3 regions of the Thermobifida fusca YX genome follow, and region 3 is predicted to be linked to each of the others. Evidence: riboswitches for the same ligand, from Rfam matches in the RefSeq annotation. Region 3 holds a riboswitch; each other region holds the start of a gene.

Region 1 (7,230 bases), 1.7 Mb from region 3:
GAAGAGCTCATCAGCGAAGTGCGCACCCGCGCGCCGGACGCCCGGATCCTTGTCGTGGGCTACCCCCGGATTTTTCCGGAGGAACCGACCGGCGCCTACTACACGCTGACCGCGAGCAACCAGCGGTGGCTCAACGAAACCATTCAGGAGTTCAACCAGCAGCTCGCCGAGGCTGTCGCGGTCCACGACGAGGAGATTGCCGCGTCGGGCGGGGTGGGCAGCGTGGAGTTCGTGGACGTCTACCACGCGTTGGACGGCCACGAGATCGGCTCGGACGAGCCGTGGGTGAACGGGGTGCAGTTGCGGGACCTCGCCACCGGGGTGACTGTGGACCGCAGTACCTTCCACCCCAACGCCGCTGGGCACCGGGCGGTCGGTGAGCGGGTCATCGAGCAGATCGAAACCGGCCCGGGCCGTCCGCTCTATGCCACTTTCGCGGTGGTGGCGGGGGCGACCGTGGACACTCTCGCGGGCGAGGTGGGGTGACCCGGCTTACCGTCCGGCCCGCAGGTCTGCGAGCACTGCGGCGATCTGGTCCACTGCCCAGTGCAGTTCGTCTTCGGTGATGACCAGCGGCGGGGAGAGCCGGATCGTTGAGCCGTGCGTGTCTTTGACGAGCACACCCCGCTGCAGGAGCCGTTCGCACAGTTCTCTTCCGGTGGCCAGAGTCGGGTCGACGTCGATCCCAGCCCACAGGCCGATGCTGCGGGCCGCGACCACGCCGTTGCCGACCAGTTGGTCGAGGCGGGCGCGCAGCACGGGGGCGAGGGCGCGGACATGGTCCAGGTAAGGGCCGTCGCGGACGAGGCTCACCACGGCAGTGCCGACCGCGCAGGCGAGGGCGTTGCCGCCGAAGGTGCTGCCGTGCTGGCCGGGGCGGATCACGTCGAAGACTTCCGCGTCGCCTACCGCCGCCGCCACGGGCAGGATGCCGCCGCCCAGCGCTTTGCCGAACAGGTAGATATCGGCGTCGACTCCGCTGTGGTCGCAGGCCCGCACGGTGCCGGTGCGTCCCAGCCCGGACTGCACTTCGTCTGCAATCAGCAGGATGCCGGCACGGGTGCACAGGTCCCGGACGCGTGGCAGGTAGTCGGCAGGCGGCACGATCACCCCGGCTTCGCCCTGCACCGGTTCGACGAGGACTGCGACGGTGTCGGCGTCGATAGCGTCGGCGAGTGCCGCGGCGTCCCCGTAGGGCACGATGCGGAATCCTGGAGTGGGTGGTCCGAAGCCGCGGTAGGCGGCAGGGTCGGTGGAGAAGGACACGATCGTGGTGGTGCGTCCGTGGAAGTTTCCGCTGGCCACGACGATGACGGCGCGCCCGTCGGGGACGCCTTTGACCTCGTATCCCCATTTGCGGGCGATCTTGATCCCGGTTTCGACCGCTTCAGCTCCCGTGTTGACCGGAAGCACCTGTTCTTTGCCGACGAGATCGGCGAGCGCGGCGACGAACGGTGCGAACCGGTCGTGGTGGAAGGCGCGGCTGGTGAGGGTGATCCGGTCGAGCTGAGCGCGGGCGGCGGCGAGGAGTTCAGGGTTGCGGTGTCCGAAGTTTACCGCTGAGTATCCGGCGAGGCAGTCCAGATAGCGACGGCCCGCCACGTCGGTCACCCAGGCTCCTTCGCCGTGCGCGATCACCACGGGCAGCGGGTGGTAGTTGTGCGCGGATCGCCGTTCCGCCACGGCGATGTGCTGTTCGGCGGACCAGGATGCGGGGACGCTGTCTGCTCCCGATGGACGTGGGCTCATCGGACCGCTCCGATCTCCGGGGATCGTTGTCTGTTCGGGATACCCGCGTCGTTGAACGGTGATACATCCGTGATCAGGATCGTGGGGACCACTGGTGGCGCCGGTGCTGGGCGCCGCCGTGCGTGAGGGCCCCGGCTGTGCCGGGGTGGGGAGGGAGGACGGGATGGACTTGTGTGTGACCGCAGCGGCACAGCCGCTGCAGCGGAGAGGACACCGGGGTTCCCGGTGGGATGGGGGGCGCGGTCCGGCGGCTGGCACCAGCCGGTCGCCGCGGGGAAGGATCGCATGCGCAAGTACGTCGGGTGCTCACTCCGCTGCCACGGGTGCGCTGGTCGGACTGGCCGCGCCGCCCAGTCGGCCACCGACGCCACGGAGGTTTGAGAGATAACGCGCAGGCTCCCGCGCGCAGAAACGCCCCGTGAGCAACCGCACACCGTCGATTTCCCTGCTGTTTCCACCGCAGCACGGTGACGTTCCGCACACCTTTCGCTTCTCTTTTTCTTCCGACGGTGGTGCACTTCACAGCAGGGCGCCTGTTCCCCTGCCGCACATCGGGTTCTGCCGCGTTTGTCGCTTTTTCCAATAGCCAACCCCGGCCAAATGTGACCCAGGTCATAGATGCAAGATCGGTCGTCATACCCGCCCACGGGCACAACAGCAACAGAGGCGAAATATGACCGAAATGCGAGTTCTGGGAGCGGAGATCTGTTCGACCACTCACAGTGACCTCTCCTTGTCCGGCTTGCTGTCCGCCGTCGCGACAGCAGTCCCCCACCGACTCGCCCTCGTCGCGGGCCCGCGGCGCCTCACCTACGCCGAGCTGGACGCCCGCGCCACCCTCGTCGCCCGGCACCTGATCGACGCGGGAATCCGCCCCGGGGAGCACGTCGCCATCCTCAGCTTCAACCGGGCCGAATGGCTGGAGGCCGCATTCGGCGTCTGGCGTGCCAAAGCCGTCCCCATCAACGTCAACTACCGGTACGTCGCTGCGGAACTCCGCTACGTGCTCCGCGACTCCGACTCGGTCGCCCTCATCGCTGAACGCTCTCTCGCTGCCACTGTTGCCCGCATCCGGCACGAACTGCCGCTCCTGCGCCACGTCGTCCTCCTCGACGACGGCACCGGCGAGCACGGGGACGGCATCGACTACGAGACTGCCCTGGCCGACGCCGCCCACTCCACCACCCCGCTGCCCGCCACCAGCGGCGACGACCTCTACCTGCTCTACACCGGCGGCACCACCGGCTATCCCAAAGGCGTCATGTGGCGGCAGGAAGACATCTTCCACGTGGCTCTGGAACAGCGCCGCCGCGGCACCCCGCGGGCCACGAGCGCCGCAGTCGTCGCGGAACGCGCCGCCCGCACCACCCCGCAACGCATGCTCGTCCTCGGCCCGGTCATGCACGCCGCAGGCCAGTGGAACGCGCTGAGCATGCTGCTGTCGGGTTCCACCGTGGTGCTCAACACCGACCGGGTCTTCTCCCCCACCCGGACCGTGGAACTCGCCCACCGCGAAAAAGTGACCATCGTCCAGTGCGTCGGCGACGCCATGGCCCGCCCCCTCGCTCACGAGCTGCTGCGCAGCCCGGGACGATGTCCGAGCCTGACCACGCTCAGCTCCGGCGGCACCCCGCTCACCACGACCGCGCGCCAACTGTGGCGGGCGTGGAAACCGACCATCGCCATCCGCGACAACTACGGAGGAAGCGAAACCGGGGTGTGCGGCTCCGCCTCCGCCCGGCTCAGCGGAAAGACCCGGCGCTTCACCATGGGAGCGAGTGTCGCCGTCCTCGACGACCAGTTGCGCCCCCTGCCTCCCGGATCCGACCAGATCGGCCGGATCGCCCGCACCGGACGCATCCCCCTCGGCTACTACAACGACCCGGAGAAGACCGCGCAGACTTTCCCCGTCGACGCTTCCGGACGCCGCTGGGCACTCTCCGGTGACTACGGGACCATCGCCGCCGACGGCACGATCGAACTGCTGGGCCGCGGCGCCACCGTGATCAACACGGGCGGGGAGAAGGTCTACCCCGAAGAGGTGGAGGCCGTCCTCAAAACCCACCCGGATGTCGCCGACGCCATCGTGGTCGCCGCCCCCGACGAGCGGCTCGGCCAGCGGGTCAGCGCCGTCATCTCGCTGGCTGGAAACCGGCAGCCCAGCGACGCGGAGCTGCGCGACCACTGCCGCGAGCATCTCGCCGGGTTCAAGATCCCGCGCACCATCCGCATCGTCGACGAGGTCAAACGCACTGCCGCAGGCAAGCAGGACTACCGGTGGGCCTCCCGCATCGCGCGGGACGCGGGCCCTGTCCTCAGCCGCTGAGCTCTTCGGCTTTGCGTGTCGCTCCGCCGATCGTAATCCCCATAAACTTGGGTCGTTCCTGCCTGCCGGGCCACCGGTTCGTGCCCGAGCCACCGCACCAGGCAGTCTTTTGCGTTCACTTCCAGGCACCGGCCTTCATCTCGTACTTCACTGGGATACGGTCGGTCTCTCTTCCTCGACGAGAAGCAGGACATGGCAAAGTCACTCGGCACTCATCTCCTCAACGGCGTACGCGGCACCCTGATCGGAACCGCCGAAACCGTCCCCGGAATCAGCGGCGGTACTGTCGCCCTCATCACCGGTGTCTACGAGTCCCTCATCAACTCCGCGGGCCACGTCGTCACCGCGGTGCGACTGCTCGTCACCGACCTCCTCCGCGGAAAAGGCCTGGCGCGGGCCCGCGCCGAACTCACCCGCGCCGACTGGGGGACCGTCCTGGCCGTGCTCGTGGGCATGGTGCCCGCCGTGCTGGTCGCAGCCCGCGTCATCGCCCCGCTGGTTGAGCACAATCCGGCTGAATCGCACGCCTTGTTCTTCGGCTTGGTGCTGGCGTCCCTGTGGGTGCCCTACAGCAGTTCGGGTCGGCGCTGGCGGATCGGCGACTACCTGCTCGCCCTGCTCATGGCCGCGGCCGCGTTCCTGTTCACCGGCGTCCCGTCCACGACCGTGGACCCGCACCCCCTCATCGTCATGGCCGCGGCTGCCGTCGCGATCTGCGCGCTCGTCCTGCCCGGCATCTCCGGCTCGTTCATCCTGCTCACCGTCGGCCTGTACCTCCCGACGATGGAGGCGCTCAACAACCGCGACCTCGGCTACATCGCGACCTTTGTCCTAGGCGCGACCATCGGCCTGTCCCTGTTCGTCAAACTGCTGCAGTTCCTGCTGGACCGCTTCCACCACCTCACCCTGGTGGTGATGACCGGGCTGATGGCGGGATCCCTGCGGGCGCTGTGGCCGTGGCAGGACGACGACCGGACCCTGCTCGCCCCCAGCCAGGACAACCTCGTGCTCTGCATCGTGCTGGCGTTGGTCGGCGCGGCCGCCGTGATCACCGTCATCGTGATCGAACACCGGATCAAGGCCCGCGCAGCGCACGACGCCTCCGTTGCCCCAGAAGTGCGTCCGCAGACGAACGACACGGTCGTGCAGTAGCCTGCCCGCCTGTCCTCTCTACCCCCGCTGTCCCCTTCCGCCAGAGATCAGGGAGCAGCGGGGGTTTGCGTGTATTGCTAGCCTTCGCTGTGGACGCGGGGTGCCACCCCCAGGGTGGCTGAGAGGACACCCGTGAACCTGATCTAGGTAGTACTAGCGGAGGGACGTCCAATTGATTCCCACCATCTTGTCTATTGCCGGCACTGACCCCAGCGGCGGAGCCGGTATCCAAGCCGACCTCAAAGCGTTCTCCGCGCTGGGCGGTTACGGCACTACCGTGATCACCGCGCTCGTCGCACAGACCACCACCGGGGTCAGCGAAGTCCACGACGTCCCTCCGGAGTTCGTGCGCAGCCAACTGGACACGCTGCTCACCGACGTGCGGGTGGACGCGGTCAAGATCGGCATGCTGTCCAGCACCGAGATCATCGAGGTCGTGGCTGCCGCGATCGACACCTACCGCCTGCCCAACGTGGTCGTCGACCCGGTGATGGTCGCCAAGAGCGGAGACCGGCTCCTCGCCGCTGACGCGGTGGAAGCCCTGCGCACCGTGCTGCTGCCGCGGGCCGACCTCATCACCCCTAACCTTCCGGAAGCTGCCGACCTGCTGGGCGAAGAGGAGGCCACCGACTTGGACCGCATGCGCGACCAGGCGGAGCGGCTGCTCGCCCTGGGACCGCGCCGCGTGCTCCTCAAGGGCGGCCACCTGTCCGGTCCTACCAGCACGGACCTGCTGCTGTCGGCGGACGGCGACGTGGAGACCCTGACCGCGGACCGGGTGAACACCACCAACACGCACGGAACCGGGTGCACGCTCTCCTCGGCGATCGCCACGCTGCGCCCGCAGCGTCCCACCTGGTCGCAGGCGGTCCGCGACGCTAAGGATTACCTCACCGAAGCGCTGCGCCACGCCGACAAGCTGGACATCGGCAAAGGCAAGGGCCCCGTCCACCATTTCCACGCGTGGTGGGGGAATTGACGCGCTCCCCGGCATGAATACCGGGGTTCAGCCTGTGCCGGGTGCACGGCACTAGTCTGGCTTCCTGTTGCTCACCGTCCTGCCCGCTGCAGGCGTTGCTCCTCTCCGCCCACGCACAGGCGCGGCGGGACGAGGCGGGAGCTTTCCCCCTCGTGGACTAGGCGAGAAAAGAACTGTCCGGATGCGGGTGCAGGCTCCGCATCCGGACATCTCACTGACGCGGCAGTCCGCCCGGCGCACACCCGGGCGTGCCGCGCCACCACCGCAGACTGTCGCGGCCGTGGGATAACGGAGCTGTATCCCACGGCCGCGGTTTTCTGTGACGGGTAGCGATCCGTTACCGGGTGGGGGTGGGGGGATTGTCCCCTTGCGGGCTCCGTTCGGGCGGCTCCGCGGTGCCCGGGTCGGGCCCCTCCATCAGGTCAGGGTTGCGCCAGTGCGGGTTGGCGAAGTACTTCTTTGTCTCGGCCACCACGATCGGCGAGAGCAGGAGAAGCCCCAGCAGGTTAGGCAGGGCCATCAGGCCGTTGGCCATGTCGCTGAACGTCCATACCGTGCTCAGCTCGGTGGTGGCGCCGACGAACACCACCAGGGTGAACACGATGCGGAACGGCACCACCGCTTTCCGGCCAGCCAGGTACTCCATGCAGCGCTCACCGTAGTAGCACCAGCCGACCAGGGTGGTGAAGGCGAAGAACACCACCGCGAGCGCCACGGTGTAGTTGCCGAGCGGTGCCAACGCGGGGGAGATCTTCCCCAAGCCCTCGGCCATGCCCAGGGAGGTCATCAGGGAGCCGTCGTCCTTCTCCGCCTCGCTCCAGGCACCCGTGACGATGATGACCAGGCAGGTCATGCTCACCACGATGATGGTGTCGACGAAAGTCTGGGTCATCGACACGAGGGCCTGCCGCACCGGCTGCTTCGTCTTGGCGGCCGCCGCAGCGATACCACCGGTGCCCAGACCCGACTCATTGGAGAAGATGCCGCGGGCCACACCCTGCTGGATGGCGAACAGCAGCGCCGA
Region 2 (7,230 bases), 550 kb from region 3:
TCCGCGGCGGTCCGGGCAGAGTCCGGCAGCTCTTTGACGGTGCCGGAAGCGCCGTGGGCAGCGAGCAGTTCGGCGACAGCGCGAACATTGGGGTGCATGGCGCGATCCTAGGACATAGCCCCCGGGTTGTGCTCAGCTTCCGGCAGGCGTGCGGGCATCCCGCGCGTGTGGGGGATTCCCGGTGCCGGGGCCGCGTTGCGCGGGGCGGTACCGGCACGTTTCGCGCGCGGTCCGGCGCGCCGGTCAGTGCACGTCCGGGACTGTTTGCCGAAGATAAACACTATGGGTGAGGATCTGAGAGCGGAACGTGTTATCGCGACGACTGGGGCGACCGGAGCCGTCGGCGGCAAAGTAGCCGCCCAGTTGGCACGGCTGGGCCTTGCGCAGCGGCTCATTGTCCGTGACCTCAACCGCGCCCCCGAACTCCCGAAGTCGAGCGCGGTCCTGGCCGCCTACGAGGATCCTGCCGCTTTCGGCCGCGCAGTCCGCGGCGCCGAGGTGCTGTTCCTCGTCGCCGCGGACCACGCGGAGAACCGCGAGGAACTCCACCGGGCCGTCATCGACGCGGCCGTGGCCGAAGGGGTGCGCCACATCGTCTACCTGTCGTTCCTCAACGCGAGCGCCGCCGCGACCTGCGTCCTCGGCCGGGAGCACTACGCCACCGAGGAGTACCTGCGCACCACCGGGGTGGTCTACACCTTCCTGCGGCCCAGCCTGTACCTGGACCTCCTGCCCGAGTGGATCGGCGAGGACGGCACGATCCGCGGCCCGGCCGGGGAAGGCACCGTGGCGTGGGTGTCGCGGGACGATGTCGCCGACGTCGCCGCCGCTGTGCTGCGCGCCCCGGAAGAGCACGTCAACCGCATCTACAACGTGACCGGTCCGGAAGCCGTCTCGCTGGGGCAGACCGCGACCCGCCTGTCCACGCTCACCGGACGCACCATCGTCTACGTTCCGCAAACCCCGGAGGAGGCCATCGACTTCCTCTCCTCGCAGGGGTTGACCGCCCGGGAAATCGCGGAGCGGGTGAGCGCCTGCACGGCGATCGCCGCCGGGGAACTCAGCACCGCCAACCGCACCGTACTGCGGCTGACCGGCCACCCTGCCCGCTCCCTCGAGGGCTACCTGCGGAAGAATCCGAGCGCGCTGTCCCACGCGCCGCTCTTCAGCGGCTCCGGTAGCGCGCTCGGCCCCCGCTGAGCGCCCTTTCCGGCCCGCCCGGGCGGGGGCGGGCCGCGGTCAGGCTGCGGCCGCTGCCACGAGGCGGCGTTTGAGCTCCGCCGCCGCCGCACGCGGGTCTTCGGCTTCGGTGATGGCGCGGACCACGACAGCCCGGCGGGCGCCCGCGGCCAGCACCTGGTCCAGGTTGTCCTCGTTGATCCCGCCGATCGCGAACCAGGGGCGCTGCGGGTGCAGGGCGGCGACCCGCGCCACCTCGTCGAGCCCGGCAGCGGGCCGTCCCGGTTTGGTCGGGGTCGCCCACACCGGGCCGATACAGAAGTAGTCGACGCCTTCTTCCCGGTCGGCGGCCGCAGACAGCTCCGCCGCGTTGGTGGAGCGGCCGATCAGCGGCCGGTCCCCGAGGATCGCGCGGGCGTAGCGCACGGGCAGGTCCCGCTGTCCCAGGTGCAGCACGTCGGCGTTGACGGCGTGGGCTATGTCGGCCCGGTCGTTGACCGCGAGCAGCGCCCCGTGGCGGTCGCACGCCTCACGCACGACTTCCAGCGCGGCGAGCTCGTCCCGCGCGTCCAGGGTCTTGTCGCGCAGTTGCACGATGTCCACGCCCCCGGCGAGCGCCGCATCAAGGAACTCGGCCAGGTCGCCTCGGTCGGCGCGGGCGTCCGTGCACAGGTAGAGCCGGGCGGATTCCAACCGCTTTCGCAGAGTCTCGTCCACGGCTCCCACCCTAGATCGTCGCCGAGCGCCTGTCCCGCGGGGCGGGTGCAGCGTACCCGGCGACGGGGTGTCTTACAGCAGCATCGCCTGGGCGCGGCGGCGCACCTCGGTGCCGCGGTTGCCGCGGATCGCATCGAGCGGAGTGCCGGGCAGGCTGTCGTCTGCGGTGAACATCCAGCGCAGCGCCTCCTCCGGAGAGAAACCGCTGTCCGCGAGCACGGTGAGGGTGCCTTGGAGGCCTTTGAGGATGGTGCCGTTGGTGATGAACGCCGCGGGAATCGCCAGTTCTCCGCCGCGGACCACGCCGAGGAGCCGGTGGTTGCGGATCATCTGCCGGACCTGGTTCTGGCTCACACCGAGGGCCGCGGCCGCTTCCTGGAGAGTGAGCCACTCTCCGACGAGCGCGTCGAGGTCGCGATCGATCTGTGTCACGGTCCCAATCTTCCACATCTGGCGCGCGCCGAATCCTCTCGACCGACCGTGATCGCTTTAGGCGTACATGTCGGACCTTTGGCTTCCCCAGTCACGGGCGACCTAGAATGCGGACGAAAGCGAAAACCCGCGGGAGCCGGGGCGGAACCCGGCTGAGAGGGAGGCTGTCCGCCTCCGACCGCAGAACCTGATCCGGGTCATACCGGCGAAGGGAGTGGCGCGCCGTGCAGTTGCGCTCAGCCCCGGACGCCCTTGTCGTTGGGGGCGGACTTATTGGCCTGGTCACCGCATGGCGTGCTGCCCGCCTCGGGATGCGGGTGACCGTCGTGTCCGCGGAGAAGGCGGGCGCCGCGTCCGGGGTGGCGGCGGGCATGCTGACCCCCGCAACCGAAGCGGTGTTCGGGGAAGAGTCGCTGATCCGTCTGGGGCTGCGGTCCCAGCAGCGCTACCCCGATTTCATCGCCGAGCTCGCAGAAGACACCGACGTCGACCCGGGCTACCGCACCGAAGGCACCCTGCAGGTGGGGTTCGACCCGGACGACATGGCCACGCTCGCGGAACTGCAGCAGCTACGCGACCGTCTCGGTATCCGCACCGAACGGCTCACCTCACGCGAATGCCGCCGGCTCGAGCCGATGCTGGCTCCCACTGTGCGGGGCGGCTTCCTGGCCCCTGACGACCACTCGGTGGATCCGCGCCGCCTGTCTGAGGCGCTGCGTGCCGCCGCCGCTGCCCGCGGCGCACTGTTCGTCGCCGGGCACGTCCGGGAGGTGGTCGGGGGCGAGGACGCCGTGCGCGGCGTCGTGCTGGACAGCGGCGACACTCTCGACGCGGGCCAGGTGGTGCTCGCCGCGGGCGTGTGGAGCTCCGACATTGTCGGACTGCCCGAGGGAGTGGTGCCCCCGCTGCGCCCGGTCAAGGGGCAGCTGCTGCGGCTGCGCACCCCCGTGGGCGCCGAGCCGCTGGTGACCCGCACCGTGCGCGGCTTGGTCACCGGCTCCCCCGTCTACCTGGTGCCGCGGGCCGATGGCGAGGTGATCCTGGGGGCCACCCAGGAGGAGATGGGCTTCGACACCCGGTTGACCGTCGGCGGGGTCTGGGAGATGCTCCGCGACGCGCGCGAGCTCGTACCCGGGGTCACGGAACTGGAGATCGTCGAAACGTGCGTGGGGCTGCGCCCCGGGCCGCCGGACAACGAGCCGCTGCTGGGACCCACCCGTGTGCGCGGGCTGCACCTTGCGGTCGGCCACTACCGCCACGGGGTGCTGCTGGCCCCGGTGACCGGAGATGTCATGGCCGAAGTCTTGAGTACGGGGCGGCTGCCCGACTATGCGAGCCATCTCGCCGCAGACCGCTTCCTTCCCTCATCCTCACCATCGAAAGGGGTTGAAACATCGTGAACGCGATCATCAACGGTGAGCCGCGTCAGCTCGCTCCGGACACCACGGTGGCCGACGTGGTGCGCTCCCTGACCCGGGCGGAGTCGGGCGTGGCTGTGGCGGTCAACGACGAGGTGGTGCCCAAGACCGACTGGGCGCGCACCGTGGTCTCCCCCGACGACCGGGTGGACGTGCTCACCGCTGTGCAGGGGGGCTGACTTGACCGACGCTGCGACCGGGACGACCCGCGCCGACACCTTCGAGGACCCGTTGGTGATCGCCGGGGAGAAGTTCCATTCCCGGCTCATCATGGGCACCGGGGGTGCTCCGTCGCTGCACGTGCTGGCGGACGCGCTGCGTGCCTCCGGCACCGAGATGACCACTGTGGCGATGCGCCGGGTTGACCCGAACGCCCAAGGGTCGGTCTGGGATGTGCTCCGGGAAACCGGGGTCCGCCCGCTGCCCAACACGGCAGGCTGCTTCACCGCGGTCGACGCGCTGCGCACTGCGCGGCTGGGGCGTGAAGCGTTGGAGACCAACTGGGTGAAGCTGGAGGTGGTCGCCGACGAGCGCACCCTCCTTCCTGACCCGGTGGAGACGCTGGACGCCGCAGAACGGCTGGTGGACGAGGGGTTCGTCGTCCTCGCCTACACCAACGACGACCCGGTGCTGGCCCGCCGGCTGGCGCAGGTGGGGTGTGCCGCGGTGATGCCGTTAGGGGCGCCGATCGGTTCGGGGATGGGCATCCGCAACCCGCACAACATCGAACTGATCGTCGAAGAGCTGGACGTCCCTGTGATTTTGGACGCGGGCATCGGCACCGCAAGCGATGCGGCACTCGCCATGGAACTGGGCTGCGACGCGGTGCTGTTGGCAACCGCGGTCACTCGGGCCCAGGATCCGGTGCTGATGGCGCACGCGATGCGGGAGGCGGTGTCGGCTGGTCGGCGGGCCCGGCTGGCCGGGCGGATCCCGATCCGCCGCTACGCGCACGCCTCCTCCCCGCCGCGCGAGGGCTGAAACCCGGGGCGGGACCGTGGTCCCGCCCCGGGTTTCTTTACTGCTGCGTGCCGAAACCGTGGTGAGACCGTCAGTTTCCGCTTTCCCCCGTAAACTTCCCCTCGTGGACATGACGGCTGCGGACGCGCTAGTGGGAACGACCCTCGCCCATCGGTACCGGGTCGAATCGAAGATCGCCAACGGCGGTATGGCGACTGTCTTCCTCGCTCACGATCTCCGGCTGGACCGCCGTGTCGCGCTGAAGGTGATGCATGCCAACCTGGCGCGCGACCCGCAGTTCGTCCAACGGTTCATCAACGAGGCGCTCGCGGTCGCCAAGCTGTCGCACCCCAACGTGGTCCAGGTCTACGACCAGGGCAGCGACCAGGGGCACGTGTACTTGGCGATGGAGTACGTGGCGGGCCAGACGCTGCGCGCCGCGTTGAAGGCGCGAACCCGGTTCTCCCCCGCCGAGGCGCTGCGCATCATGGTGCCGATCCTCGCCGGGCTGGGCGCCGCCCACCAGGCGGGCATGGTGCACCGGGACATGAAACCGGAGAACGTCCTCATCACCCACGACGGCCAGATCAAGGTGGCCGACTTCGGGCTGGCCCGGGCCGCGGAGGCCAGCCAGCAGGGGCTGACCAAGACCGGCACGCTCATGGGGACCGCCGCCTACCTGTCCCCGGAGCAGATCACGCACAGCACCGCGGATGCCCGCAGCGACGTCTACGCGTGCGGCATCATGCTCTACGAGCTGCTCACCGGCCGCCAGCCGCACACCGGTGACTCTCCGATCGCCGTGGCCTACCAGCACGTCAACGAGGACGTCCCCCGCCCGTCCCGGGTGGTGCCGGGGATTCCCCCGGAAGTGGACTCGCTGGTGGTGCGCGCCACGGAACGCGACCCCGCCTACCGGCTCGCCAACGCCGGCCAGTTCCTTGCCGCGGTCTTCGCCGCGCAGAAAGCGTTGGACGAGCAGCCGTCCGCCGCGGTGACCTCTGTGATGGAGATGGCGCCCGCCCCTGCCGGGGACACGGCGGAAGACTCGGACAACGCCACCCGCACCCTGCAGGGGGTCGAGCTTCCCCCCGTGGAGTACGACGACTACGAGGACGACCGGCCGCCGCGGCCGAGTCTCCGCACGCCGCTGCTGGTCGCCACCGTGCTGCTGCTGGTCGTGGCGGTCGGGTTCGGCTGGTGGATGGTGGACGGCCGCTATGAGACGGTTCCCGACCTGGTCGGCGTAGAAAGCGACGAGGCCCGCCGGGACCTGCGCATGCTGGGTTTCCGCGTGCAGACCGCGGAAGAGCCCGCCTACAGCGACGAGGCGCCGCCCGGTACGGTCGCTGCCACCGACCCGGAGGCTGGGAGCAGGCTGCTGCCGGACACGCTCGTCACCCTCATCCTGTCGGCGGGGCCGCAGTATGTGGAGATGCCCGACGTCGAAGGTGCTTCGGTGGCGGAGGCCCGGGACGCCCTCAAAGAGGTGGGGCTGACCGACATCGTGGAAGACGAGATCACCTCGTTTGACAACCCTCCGGGCACGGTGATCACCACCAAGCCGGCCCCGGGCGAGAAGGCCAACCGCGAGGAGAGCGTGACGCTGACGATCAGCGCCGGGTTCCCCATGCCCAACGTGGTCGGCCAGAAGGTGGACGATGCGCGCCGCCTGCTGGAGTCCAGCGACTTGGAGGTGACGGTCGTCGAGGAGCACCACGACGAGGTCCCCGAAGGCCATGTCATCTCCCAGGAGCCGGAGGCGGAGACCACCGTGGGGGCGGGGCAGAGCGTCACCCTCACCGTCTCGTCCGGTCCGGAACTGGTGGAGGTTCCCGACATCCGCGGGTGGAAGGTGGACAAGGCCCGCAAGGAGCTGGAGGAGCGGGGCTTCGAGGTCACCGTGCACCAGGTGATCGGCAACCGGGTCGGCGACTACAACCCCAAGGGCGAGGCGCCGAAGGGCTCCACGATCGAGATCTGGACGTCCCCCTTCGGCCGGGAGCGGGATCGGGACCGGGGCAGGGAGGACCGGCTCTGGATCGGGCTGGACTGAGCGGGCCCGCTCAGTCCAGCGGCGGCCCGTCCCCGGGGTCCTCCTGGTAGGAGTAGCGCTGCTCCAGCCACGGGTTGGCGAGGTTGTGGTAGCCGCGCTCCTCCCAGAAGCCGCGCCGGTCCGCGGTGAGGTATTCGATGGCGCGCACCCATTTCACGCTCTTCCAGCCGTAGCGGTGGGGGACGACGAGCCGCACCGGGTATCCGTGCTGGGGTTCCAGCGGCTTGCCGTCGCGGTGGGTGGCGAGGATGACGTCGGGACGCCGGAAGTCGTCGAGGGGCAGGTTGGCGCTGTAGCCGTACTCTGCCCAGACCATGACGTGGGTGGCGTCCTCGGCGGGGGGTGCGAGTTTCAGCACGGTGGAGGCGGCCACCCCGCGCCACCGCACGTCGAGCTTGGTGAATCTGGTCACACAGTGGAAGTCGGTGACCACGTCGACGCGCGGCAGGGTCTGGAACTCGGTCCAGT
Region 3 (7,230 bases):
AGACCCTGTCGCCCGACGGATGGCAACTGGAGCGCTACCCCGAGATCGACCCGCACTGCCTGCCGATGACCCGCCTGGAGGACCGCGGCACCCCGGTGCGCATCACCGTCGACCTTCCCGAGAACCGCACGCTGACCGCGCACGTCTGGATCGTGCGGGTGGGCCGCGTGCCGCTGCTGCTGCTCGACACCTACCACGACGACAACGACCTCGACCTGCGCGGTGTCACCGACCGCCTCTACGGCGGCGGCACCGAGCAGCGGCTCCGCCAAGAACTGCTGCTCGGCATCGGCGGACTGCGCGCGGTCCGCGCCTACTGCCTGCGCACCGGGTATCCCGAGCCCGAGGTCTTCCACATGAACGAAGGGCACGCGGGATTCCTCGGCCTGGAACGGCTGCGCGAATACATCGAGACCGCAGGACTCGACTTCGACCAGGCGCTGGAAGCCACCCGGTCCGGAACCGTGTTCACCACCCACACCCCGGTGCCCGCCGGAATCGACCGGTTCCCCAAGGAACTCGTGGAACGCCACTTCAGCGGCCCGGTGGCGCTGCCCGGGCTCCCCGTGGAACGGGTGATGGCGCTCGGCGCCGAAACCTATCCGGGCGGCGACCCCAACGTGTTCAACATGGCTGTCATGGGTATGCGCCTCGCCCAGCGGGTCAACGGCGTCAGCGCCCTGCACGGCGCGGTCAGCCGGGAGATGTTCGGTGGACTGTGGCCGGGATTCGACGTCGACGAAGTGCCCATCACCTCCATCACCAACGGCGTGCACGCTGCGACCTGGATGGCAGAAGAAGCGTGGGACGCGGCACAGGCCATGGGCCTCGGCCTGGAAGAGCTCGAAACCCCCGCAGGCTGGCAGCGGCTGGTGGAACGGGACGCAGAAGAGCTCTGGCGGATGCGCCGCGCCCTGCGCGAACGGCTGATCATCGAGGCCCGCAAACGGCTCCGCGCCTCCTGGCGGCAGCGGGGGGCCACCGACGCGGAACTCGCCTGGATCGACGAGGCACTCGACCCGGAGGTGCTCACCGTCGGTTTCGCCCGCCGCGTGCCCTCCTACAAACGGCTCACCTTGATGCTGCGCGACCCGGAACGCCTCACCGCGCTCCTGCGCCACCCGGAACGCCCCATCCAGATCATCATCGCGGGCAAAGCCCACCCCGCTGATGAAGGCGGCAAACGGCTCATCCAGGAGATGGTGCGGTTCAGCGACGATCCTCGGGTGCGGGACCGCATCGTCTTCCTGCCCGACTACGACATGGCGCTGGCCGCGCTCCTCGTGCAGGGCTGCGACGTGTGGCTGAACAACCCGCTGCGTCCCCTGGAAGCGTGCGGCACCTCAGGCATGAAGTCCGCGCTCAACGGCGGACTCAACCTGTCGATCCGCGACGGCTGGTGGGACGAGTGGTTCGACGGCTCCAACGGGTGGGCGATCCCCACCGCGGACGGCGTCGACGACCCGGACCGGCGGGACGACATCGAAGCGGCAGCCCTCTACGAGCTGTTCGAGGAGCAGGTCGCCCCCTTGTTCTACGAGCGGGACGACCACGGACTGCCCCGGCGGTGGCTGGAGACGGTCAAGCACACCATGGTCTCCCTGGGACCGAAAGTGCAGGCCACCCGCATGGTCCGCGAATACGTCGACCAGCTCTACCAGCCAGCCGCGCTCGCCATGCGGCGGCTCGCCGCAGACAACTACCGCGGAGCCCGGGAGCTCGCCGCCTGGAAACAGCGGGTGCAGCACGCCTGGCCGGGGGTGCGCATCGAACACGTCGAAACGTCGATGAACGGGGACACCCCGCAGGTCGGCGGGGAACTGGAGGTGCGCGCCACCCTGGTCCTGGGCGGGCTCGACCCGGACGACGTGTGCGTGGAGGTCGTCCTGGGACTCGTCAACGACGACGACGAACTGATCAACCCGACCACGACCGAACTCGTGCCGCTGCCCGCCTCGGACGTGGTCTACCCGCTGGTGCGCTTCGGCGGGACCGTCCCACTGGACCGCGCGGGCACGTGCGGGTACACGGTCCGCATCCGCCCACGGCACCGGCTCCTCACCCATCCCGCAGAAGCGGGGATGGCCGTGGTAGCCGAACCCACGATGGGTATCGGCACCCTCGTGCCGCACTGACCAGGACACCCGCACCGCAGCGGCAGGCCGGGTACGGCGACCCTGGTGCGGTACCCGGCGGTTGTCCCCGGGGCAGCGGCAGCCGCGGCCGCCGTCTCGGGGAGACCGCCTGGCGGCGGGCACCATCGCAGCCGAAAAAGGGAAGGGAAGCGGCCGCAACCGGCCACCGCGGCCGGAGAAGAGCTGCGTCGACCCGTGGTACGGCGGGGAGCGGCGCACCCCGGATCCGGGGCGGGTTGACGCGCGCCGCCGTCCTGCGGCCATAATGAGGCCCGACAGCACAACCAAACGACAGGGGAGCGCCTCTAGCGCTGAGAGTGCGGCACAGCCGCAGACCCTTACTACCTGATCTGGGTAATGCCAGCGAAGGAAGTCGTGGGAACCGCCACCGGTGGCGTGGTCTCGCGCACCGGTGCTTCTGGTGCGTGTCATAGCGGCCGGTGTGCGCTCTTGGCCAAGAGCCCTCCGTGACTCCGCGAAGGGACGTGACCAATCATGAGCCCGGCCGAGCCGCAACCCGGCCAGGATCGTCAATCCCTCCTCCACTGGCGCACCGTGGACATCGTGGTGGCTGCCGTCATCGGTGTCGCCGTGGGGATCGTCTTCTGGGTGTGGAGTGTCCTGTGGAACGCCACCACGGGACTGTTCGCGTTCTTCCCTCCGGCCCAGGCCATTCTCTACGGCATGTGGATGGTCCCCGGTGTCCTCGGCGGACTCATCATCCGCAAACCCGGGGCCGCCGTGCTGACGTCGATCGCCGCCGCCTCCCTGGAGATGCTGCTGGGCACCGGGTGGGGCGTCTCGGTCCTCATCTCCGGCGCCCTGCAAGGACTGCTCAGTGAACTGGTCTTCCTCGCCTTCCGCTACCGCAGCTGGGGCATGGGGGTGGCAGTCCTCGCGGGAGTGGCCGGCGGGATCTCCCCCGCGATCCGGGACAACCTCACCTACCATGTCACCTGGCCCCTCAGCTACCAGGTCGTCTACGGGGTACTCGTCCTGATCAGCGCCGGCCTCATCGCCGGGGCGGGCTCGCGTGTGCTCACCACGCGCTTGGCCGCCGCCGGAGCGCTGTCCCCCTTCGCCTCGGCGCGGGGATAGGCCGATGGGTACCGGAAACCGCGACGGTCACGGCGCGCGGGTGGAACTGTCCGGCTGGGGCTGGCGGCACGCCGGCCGCGCCGACTACGCCCTGCGCGGCGTCGACCTGGTGATCGAACCAGGGGAACGCGTCCTGCTGCTGGGCGCTTCCGGGGCAGGGAAGAGCACCCTGCTGCACGCGCTGGCGGGACTCACCGGGCCCAACGGCGCCATCACCGGCGAAGAGGAAGGCCGGCTCCTCGTCGACGGGAAACCCGCGACGAGCCAGCGCGGCCGGATCGGCCTGGTGGCGCAGGACCCGGAGAGCCAGCTCGTCATGGCCCGCGCCGGGGACGACGTCGCGTTCGGCTTGGAGAACCTCGGCGTGCCCCGCGAACAGATCTGGGCACGGGTAGACGAAGCCCTCGCCCGGGTCGGCTTCCCCTATGGGCGCGCCCATCCCACCGCGGCCCTCTCCGGCGGGGAGAAGCAGCGCCTGGTGATCGCCGGGGTGCTCGCCATGAGCCCCCGGCTGCTGCTGCTCGACGAACCCACCGCCAACCTCGACCCGCCCGGGGCACGCCTGATCCGCGACGTGCTGGCCCGGCTGCTCGCCGACACCGGGGCCACCCTGGTACTCGTCGAACACCGGGTCGCCGACGTCGTCGACCTGGTTGACCGGGTCGTAGTCGTCGAACCGGGCGGGGGAGTCATCGCCGACGGTGCTCCCCGCACGGTGTTCGCCCGGCACGGGACTGCCCTGGCCGAGCGGGGCGTGTGGGTCCCCCACGCAGACCCCGTCCCCTGCACCACGCCGGCCCCGGGAGGCCCCGTCCTCATCGAAGCGGCGGACTGCACTCTGGGCACTCCGCGCACCCCGGGGCGAAGACGGCCGAAAACCGTCCTCAATGCGGTGGACGTCACCGTGGCTGCGGGGACCGCGACCGCGCTCACCGGAGCCAACGGCGCCGGAAAATCCACCCTGCTCACCGCGCTAGCGGGACTGGCGAAACCGCAGTCAGGACAGATCCGCCCTTGCGGGCCGCTCGCCGCAGCCGACCCGCGTCCGCTGGTGAAATGGCCGGCGCGGCAACTCGCCCGGCACGTCGGTACCGTGTTCCAGCACGCCGAAGACCAGTTCGTGACCGCCACCGTGCGCGACGAGCTCCGGTTCGCGCCGCTGCGCCTGGGCATGGGCGAGGCAGAGACCGCGGCCTGGGTGGACGAACTGCTGGAACGGCTGCGGTTGACCCACCTGGCCGACAAGCACCCCTACACCCTCTCCGGCGGGGAGAAACGGCGGCTGTCCGTGGCAACCGCGCTCAGCTCCGGCCCGGCCCACGCCCCCGACGTGCTGGTGCTCGACGAGCCCACGTTCGGCCAAGACACCCGCACCTGGGTGGAACTGGTGGAACTGCTGGATGCGCTGCGCGGCCAAGGCCGGGCGATCGTGCTCGCCACCCACGACACGCTGCTGCTGCGCCACCTCGCCGACGTGGAACTGCGGGTGGCGGACGGCTCGGTCACGGAGACAGCGCGCACCGGGATGGAGGAGAGCCGGTGAACCTCACCTCTGCCCCTGCGGGCCGCGCCGCACCCGGCAACGGACAGCCGGGCGTCCGGTCCTGGCTGCTCGGCATCAACCCGGCCGCCAAACTGATCGCGGCCTGTGTCATCTCCTTCGGCCTCATCCCCGCCGTGGACCCGGTCACCGGCGGGATCGTCCTCGCCGTCACAGCCCTGCTGCTGCCGTTCAGCGGGATCAACCGGGCCACCCTGCTGGTGCTCAGCGTCCCGTTCTGCCTCATGGGGCTCTCCACATGGGTGGTCAACCTGCTCTACGGCGAAGAAGGCCTGTGGGGGGCGTCCGGCGCGGCAGTGCGCATCCTCGCGATCGCCCTGCCGGGGATGCTGGCCGCGGTCAGCAGCGACGCCACTGACCTTGCGGACGCGCTCGTGCAGCGCCTCAAAGTCCCGGAGCGGCCTGCGATGGGGGTGCTTGCCGCGCTCCGGCTGGTCCCGCTGCTGGCCGACCAGTGGCGTACCGTCACCCTCGCCCGGAGGGCCCGCGGTCTGGAAGCCGGGCGCAACCCGCTGGCCGCGCTCTCCATCTTCTTCGGGAAGCTGTTCGCGCTGCTGGTCCGTGCGGTGCGCACCGGCACGCTGCTGGCGACAGCAATGGACGCCCGCGCGTTCGGCACGGGGCCGCGGTCGCACGCCCGGGTCAGCCGGTGGCGTCTCGCTGACACGGTGCTCGTCGCGGCCAGTCTGCTGCTGCTTGCCGCCGCCTACACGGTCTCCGCCCAGCTCGGCACGCTGCGGCTGCTGTTCACCTGACACAGGCAAGGATGCCCTGGGGTCACCGACCAGGGCATCCTCCTGTGCCGTGCATTCTGCCCGGGGCCTGCCCGCGGGAGGAGGCCGCCGTGCCCCAGATGGTCTTTTTTGGGGCACCTCAGGGCGAGCGTTGACGTTCCCGCTGAGAAGCGCCCGGATGGGAAGCGGCAAGGGCGGGGCGCTGCCCAAGCCGGGCACGGCGGGGTGATAGGGAGAGGGACAGACAACAGTCCACATCGGGAAGTGGAGAGGGAGAACCCATGGGGGAGTTTGTTCGGGTCGAAACGGATGCGGACCATCCAGCCGTCGCCGTCATCCGGCTGGACCGGCCGAAGATGAACGCGCTCAACACCCAAGTTCAGCGGGAACTCGCGGAAGCCGCCGCCCAGGTCAGCGAAGACTCGGCGGTCGCCGCCGCCGTCATCTACGGGGGAGAGCGCGTGTTCGCCGCCGGAGCCGACATCAAGGAGATGGCGGACATGGACTACGCGGCAATGGCCGCGCACTCCCGCACCCTTCAGGACTGCTTCACCGCGGTGGCCCGCATCCCCAAGCCCGTGATCGCCGCCATCACCGGGTACGCCCTGGGCGGCGGATGCGAGCTCGCGCTGTGCGCCGACTTCCGGGTCGCCGCGGACAACGCCAAACTCGGCCAGCCTGAGATCCAGCTCGGCATTATTCCTGGCGCGGGCGGCACCCAGCGGCTGCCGCGCCTCATCGGCCCGGCGAAGGCCAAGGACCTGATCTTCACCGGCCGGCACGTGGATGCAGCGGAGGCCTTGGAGATCGGTCTCGTGGACAAGGTGGTGCCCGCCGAAGAGGTGTACGCGACAGCGGTGGCCATGGCAGCCCGCTACGCGAACGGTCCGGCGCTCGCGCTGCGCGCCGCCAAACAGGCCATTGACGCCGGGCTCGAAGTCGACCTGGACACCGGGCTGGAGATCGAACGGCTGCAGTTCTCCGCGCTTTTCGCTACGGAAGACCAGAAGACCGGGATGCGGAGCTTCATGGAGCACGGTCCCGGCAAGGCCACGTTCTCTGGGAGGTAGGCCACTGATGTGGCAACTGACCGAGTATCCCGCCGCGGAGCGGACCGACCTGCTCGCCGCCCCGGTTGCCGCCGCGGTGACCGAGTGGAAGCACGACACCCCGGTGGACCGGCTCCGGGTCGCCGCTATCGACCCGGAACTGGCTGACACCGCGAACTTCTGCGCGGCCTACGGGGTGCCGCTGGACGCGTCGGCCAACTGCGTCATCGTCGCGGCCCGGCGCGGCGGGGAGACCCGGTTGGCGGCCTGTGTGGTCCTTGCCACGACCCGCGCCGACATCAACGGGGTGGTCCGCCGCCACTTGGGGGCGCGCAAAGCGAGTTTCGCCCCCCAAGAGGAGGCGGTGCAGCAGACCGGGATGGAGTACGGCGGGATCACCCCGGTGGGACTGCCCCCGGAGTGGCCGATCCTCATCGACTCCGCCGTGGTCGCCCAGCCCGAGGTTGTGGTGGGCAGCGGGCTGCGCCGCTCTAAGCTCATCCTTCCGGGAGCGGCCCTCGCCGAACTGCCGGGCGCGGAAGTCCTCGACGGTCTCGCCCGACCGGCGTGACAGGGAGGCGGGATCCTCCCGCCTCCCTGTCACTCAGAATAAGAATCCTTCTACTGTGCGTACTGTGTGCAGGCTAGAAGCG

Evidence for each region. A riboswitch is a leader RNA that binds a small molecule or an ion and turns the genes downstream of it on or off. The one in region 3 is predicted to bind thiamine pyrophosphate.
Region 1: it holds a riboswitch for thiamine pyrophosphate, as region 3 does, so the genes downstream of both, thiD (bifunctional hydroxymethylpyrimidine kinase/phosphomethylpyrimidine kinase) here and TFU_RS02930 (ECF transporter S component) in region 3, are expected to answer to the same signal.
Region 2: it holds a riboswitch for thiamine pyrophosphate, as region 3 does, so the genes downstream of both, thiO (glycine oxidase ThiO) here and TFU_RS02930 (ECF transporter S component) in region 3, are expected to answer to the same signal.

Annotation. Positions count from the first base shown of each region.
Region 1 is NC_007333.1:2,644,446-2,651,675, forward strand. It holds gene TFU_RS11125 (SGNH/GDSL hydrolase family protein) at 1-486, shown strand, start outside; gene rocD (ornithine--oxo-acid transaminase) at 493-1,749, opposite strand; gene TFU_RS11135 (acyl-CoA synthetase) at 2,423-4,075, shown strand; gene TFU_RS11140 (DUF368 domain-containing protein) at 4,268-5,227, shown strand; TPP riboswitch at 5,314-5,409, shown strand; gene thiD (bifunctional hydroxymethylpyrimidine kinase/phosphomethylpyrimidine kinase) at 5,400-6,206, shown strand; gene TFU_RS11150 (alanine/glycine:cation symporter family protein) at 6,544-7,230, opposite strand, start outside.
Region 2 is NC_007333.1:1,218,869-1,226,098, reverse strand. It holds gene TFU_RS05235 (YbaK/EbsC family protein) at 1-98, opposite strand, end outside; gene TFU_RS05230 (SDR family oxidoreductase) at 283-1,200, shown strand; gene thiE (thiamine phosphate synthase) at 1,240-1,896, opposite strand; gene TFU_RS05220 (Rv2175c family DNA-binding protein) at 1,969-2,328, opposite strand; TPP riboswitch at 2,448-2,560, shown strand; gene thiO (glycine oxidase ThiO) at 2,553-3,728, shown strand; gene thiS (sulfur carrier protein ThiS) at 3,725-3,925, shown strand; gene TFU_RS05205 (thiazole synthase) at 3,927-4,727, shown strand; gene pknB (Stk1 family PASTA domain-containing Ser/Thr kinase) at 4,831-6,762, shown strand; gene TFU_RS05195 (sulfite oxidase-like oxidoreductase) at 6,773-7,230, opposite strand, start outside.
Region 3 is NC_007333.1:672,331-679,560, forward strand. It holds gene glgP (alpha-glucan family phosphorylase) at 1-2,135, shown strand, start outside; TPP riboswitch at 2,419-2,524, shown strand; gene TFU_RS02930 (ECF transporter S component) at 2,631-3,233, shown strand; gene TFU_RS02935 (ABC transporter ATP-binding protein) at 3,238-4,776, shown strand; gene TFU_RS02940 (energy-coupling factor transporter transmembrane component T family protein) at 4,773-5,549, shown strand; gene TFU_RS02945 (enoyl-CoA hydratase/isomerase family protein) at 5,810-6,598, shown strand; gene TFU_RS02950 (YbaK/EbsC family protein) at 6,606-7,148, shown strand.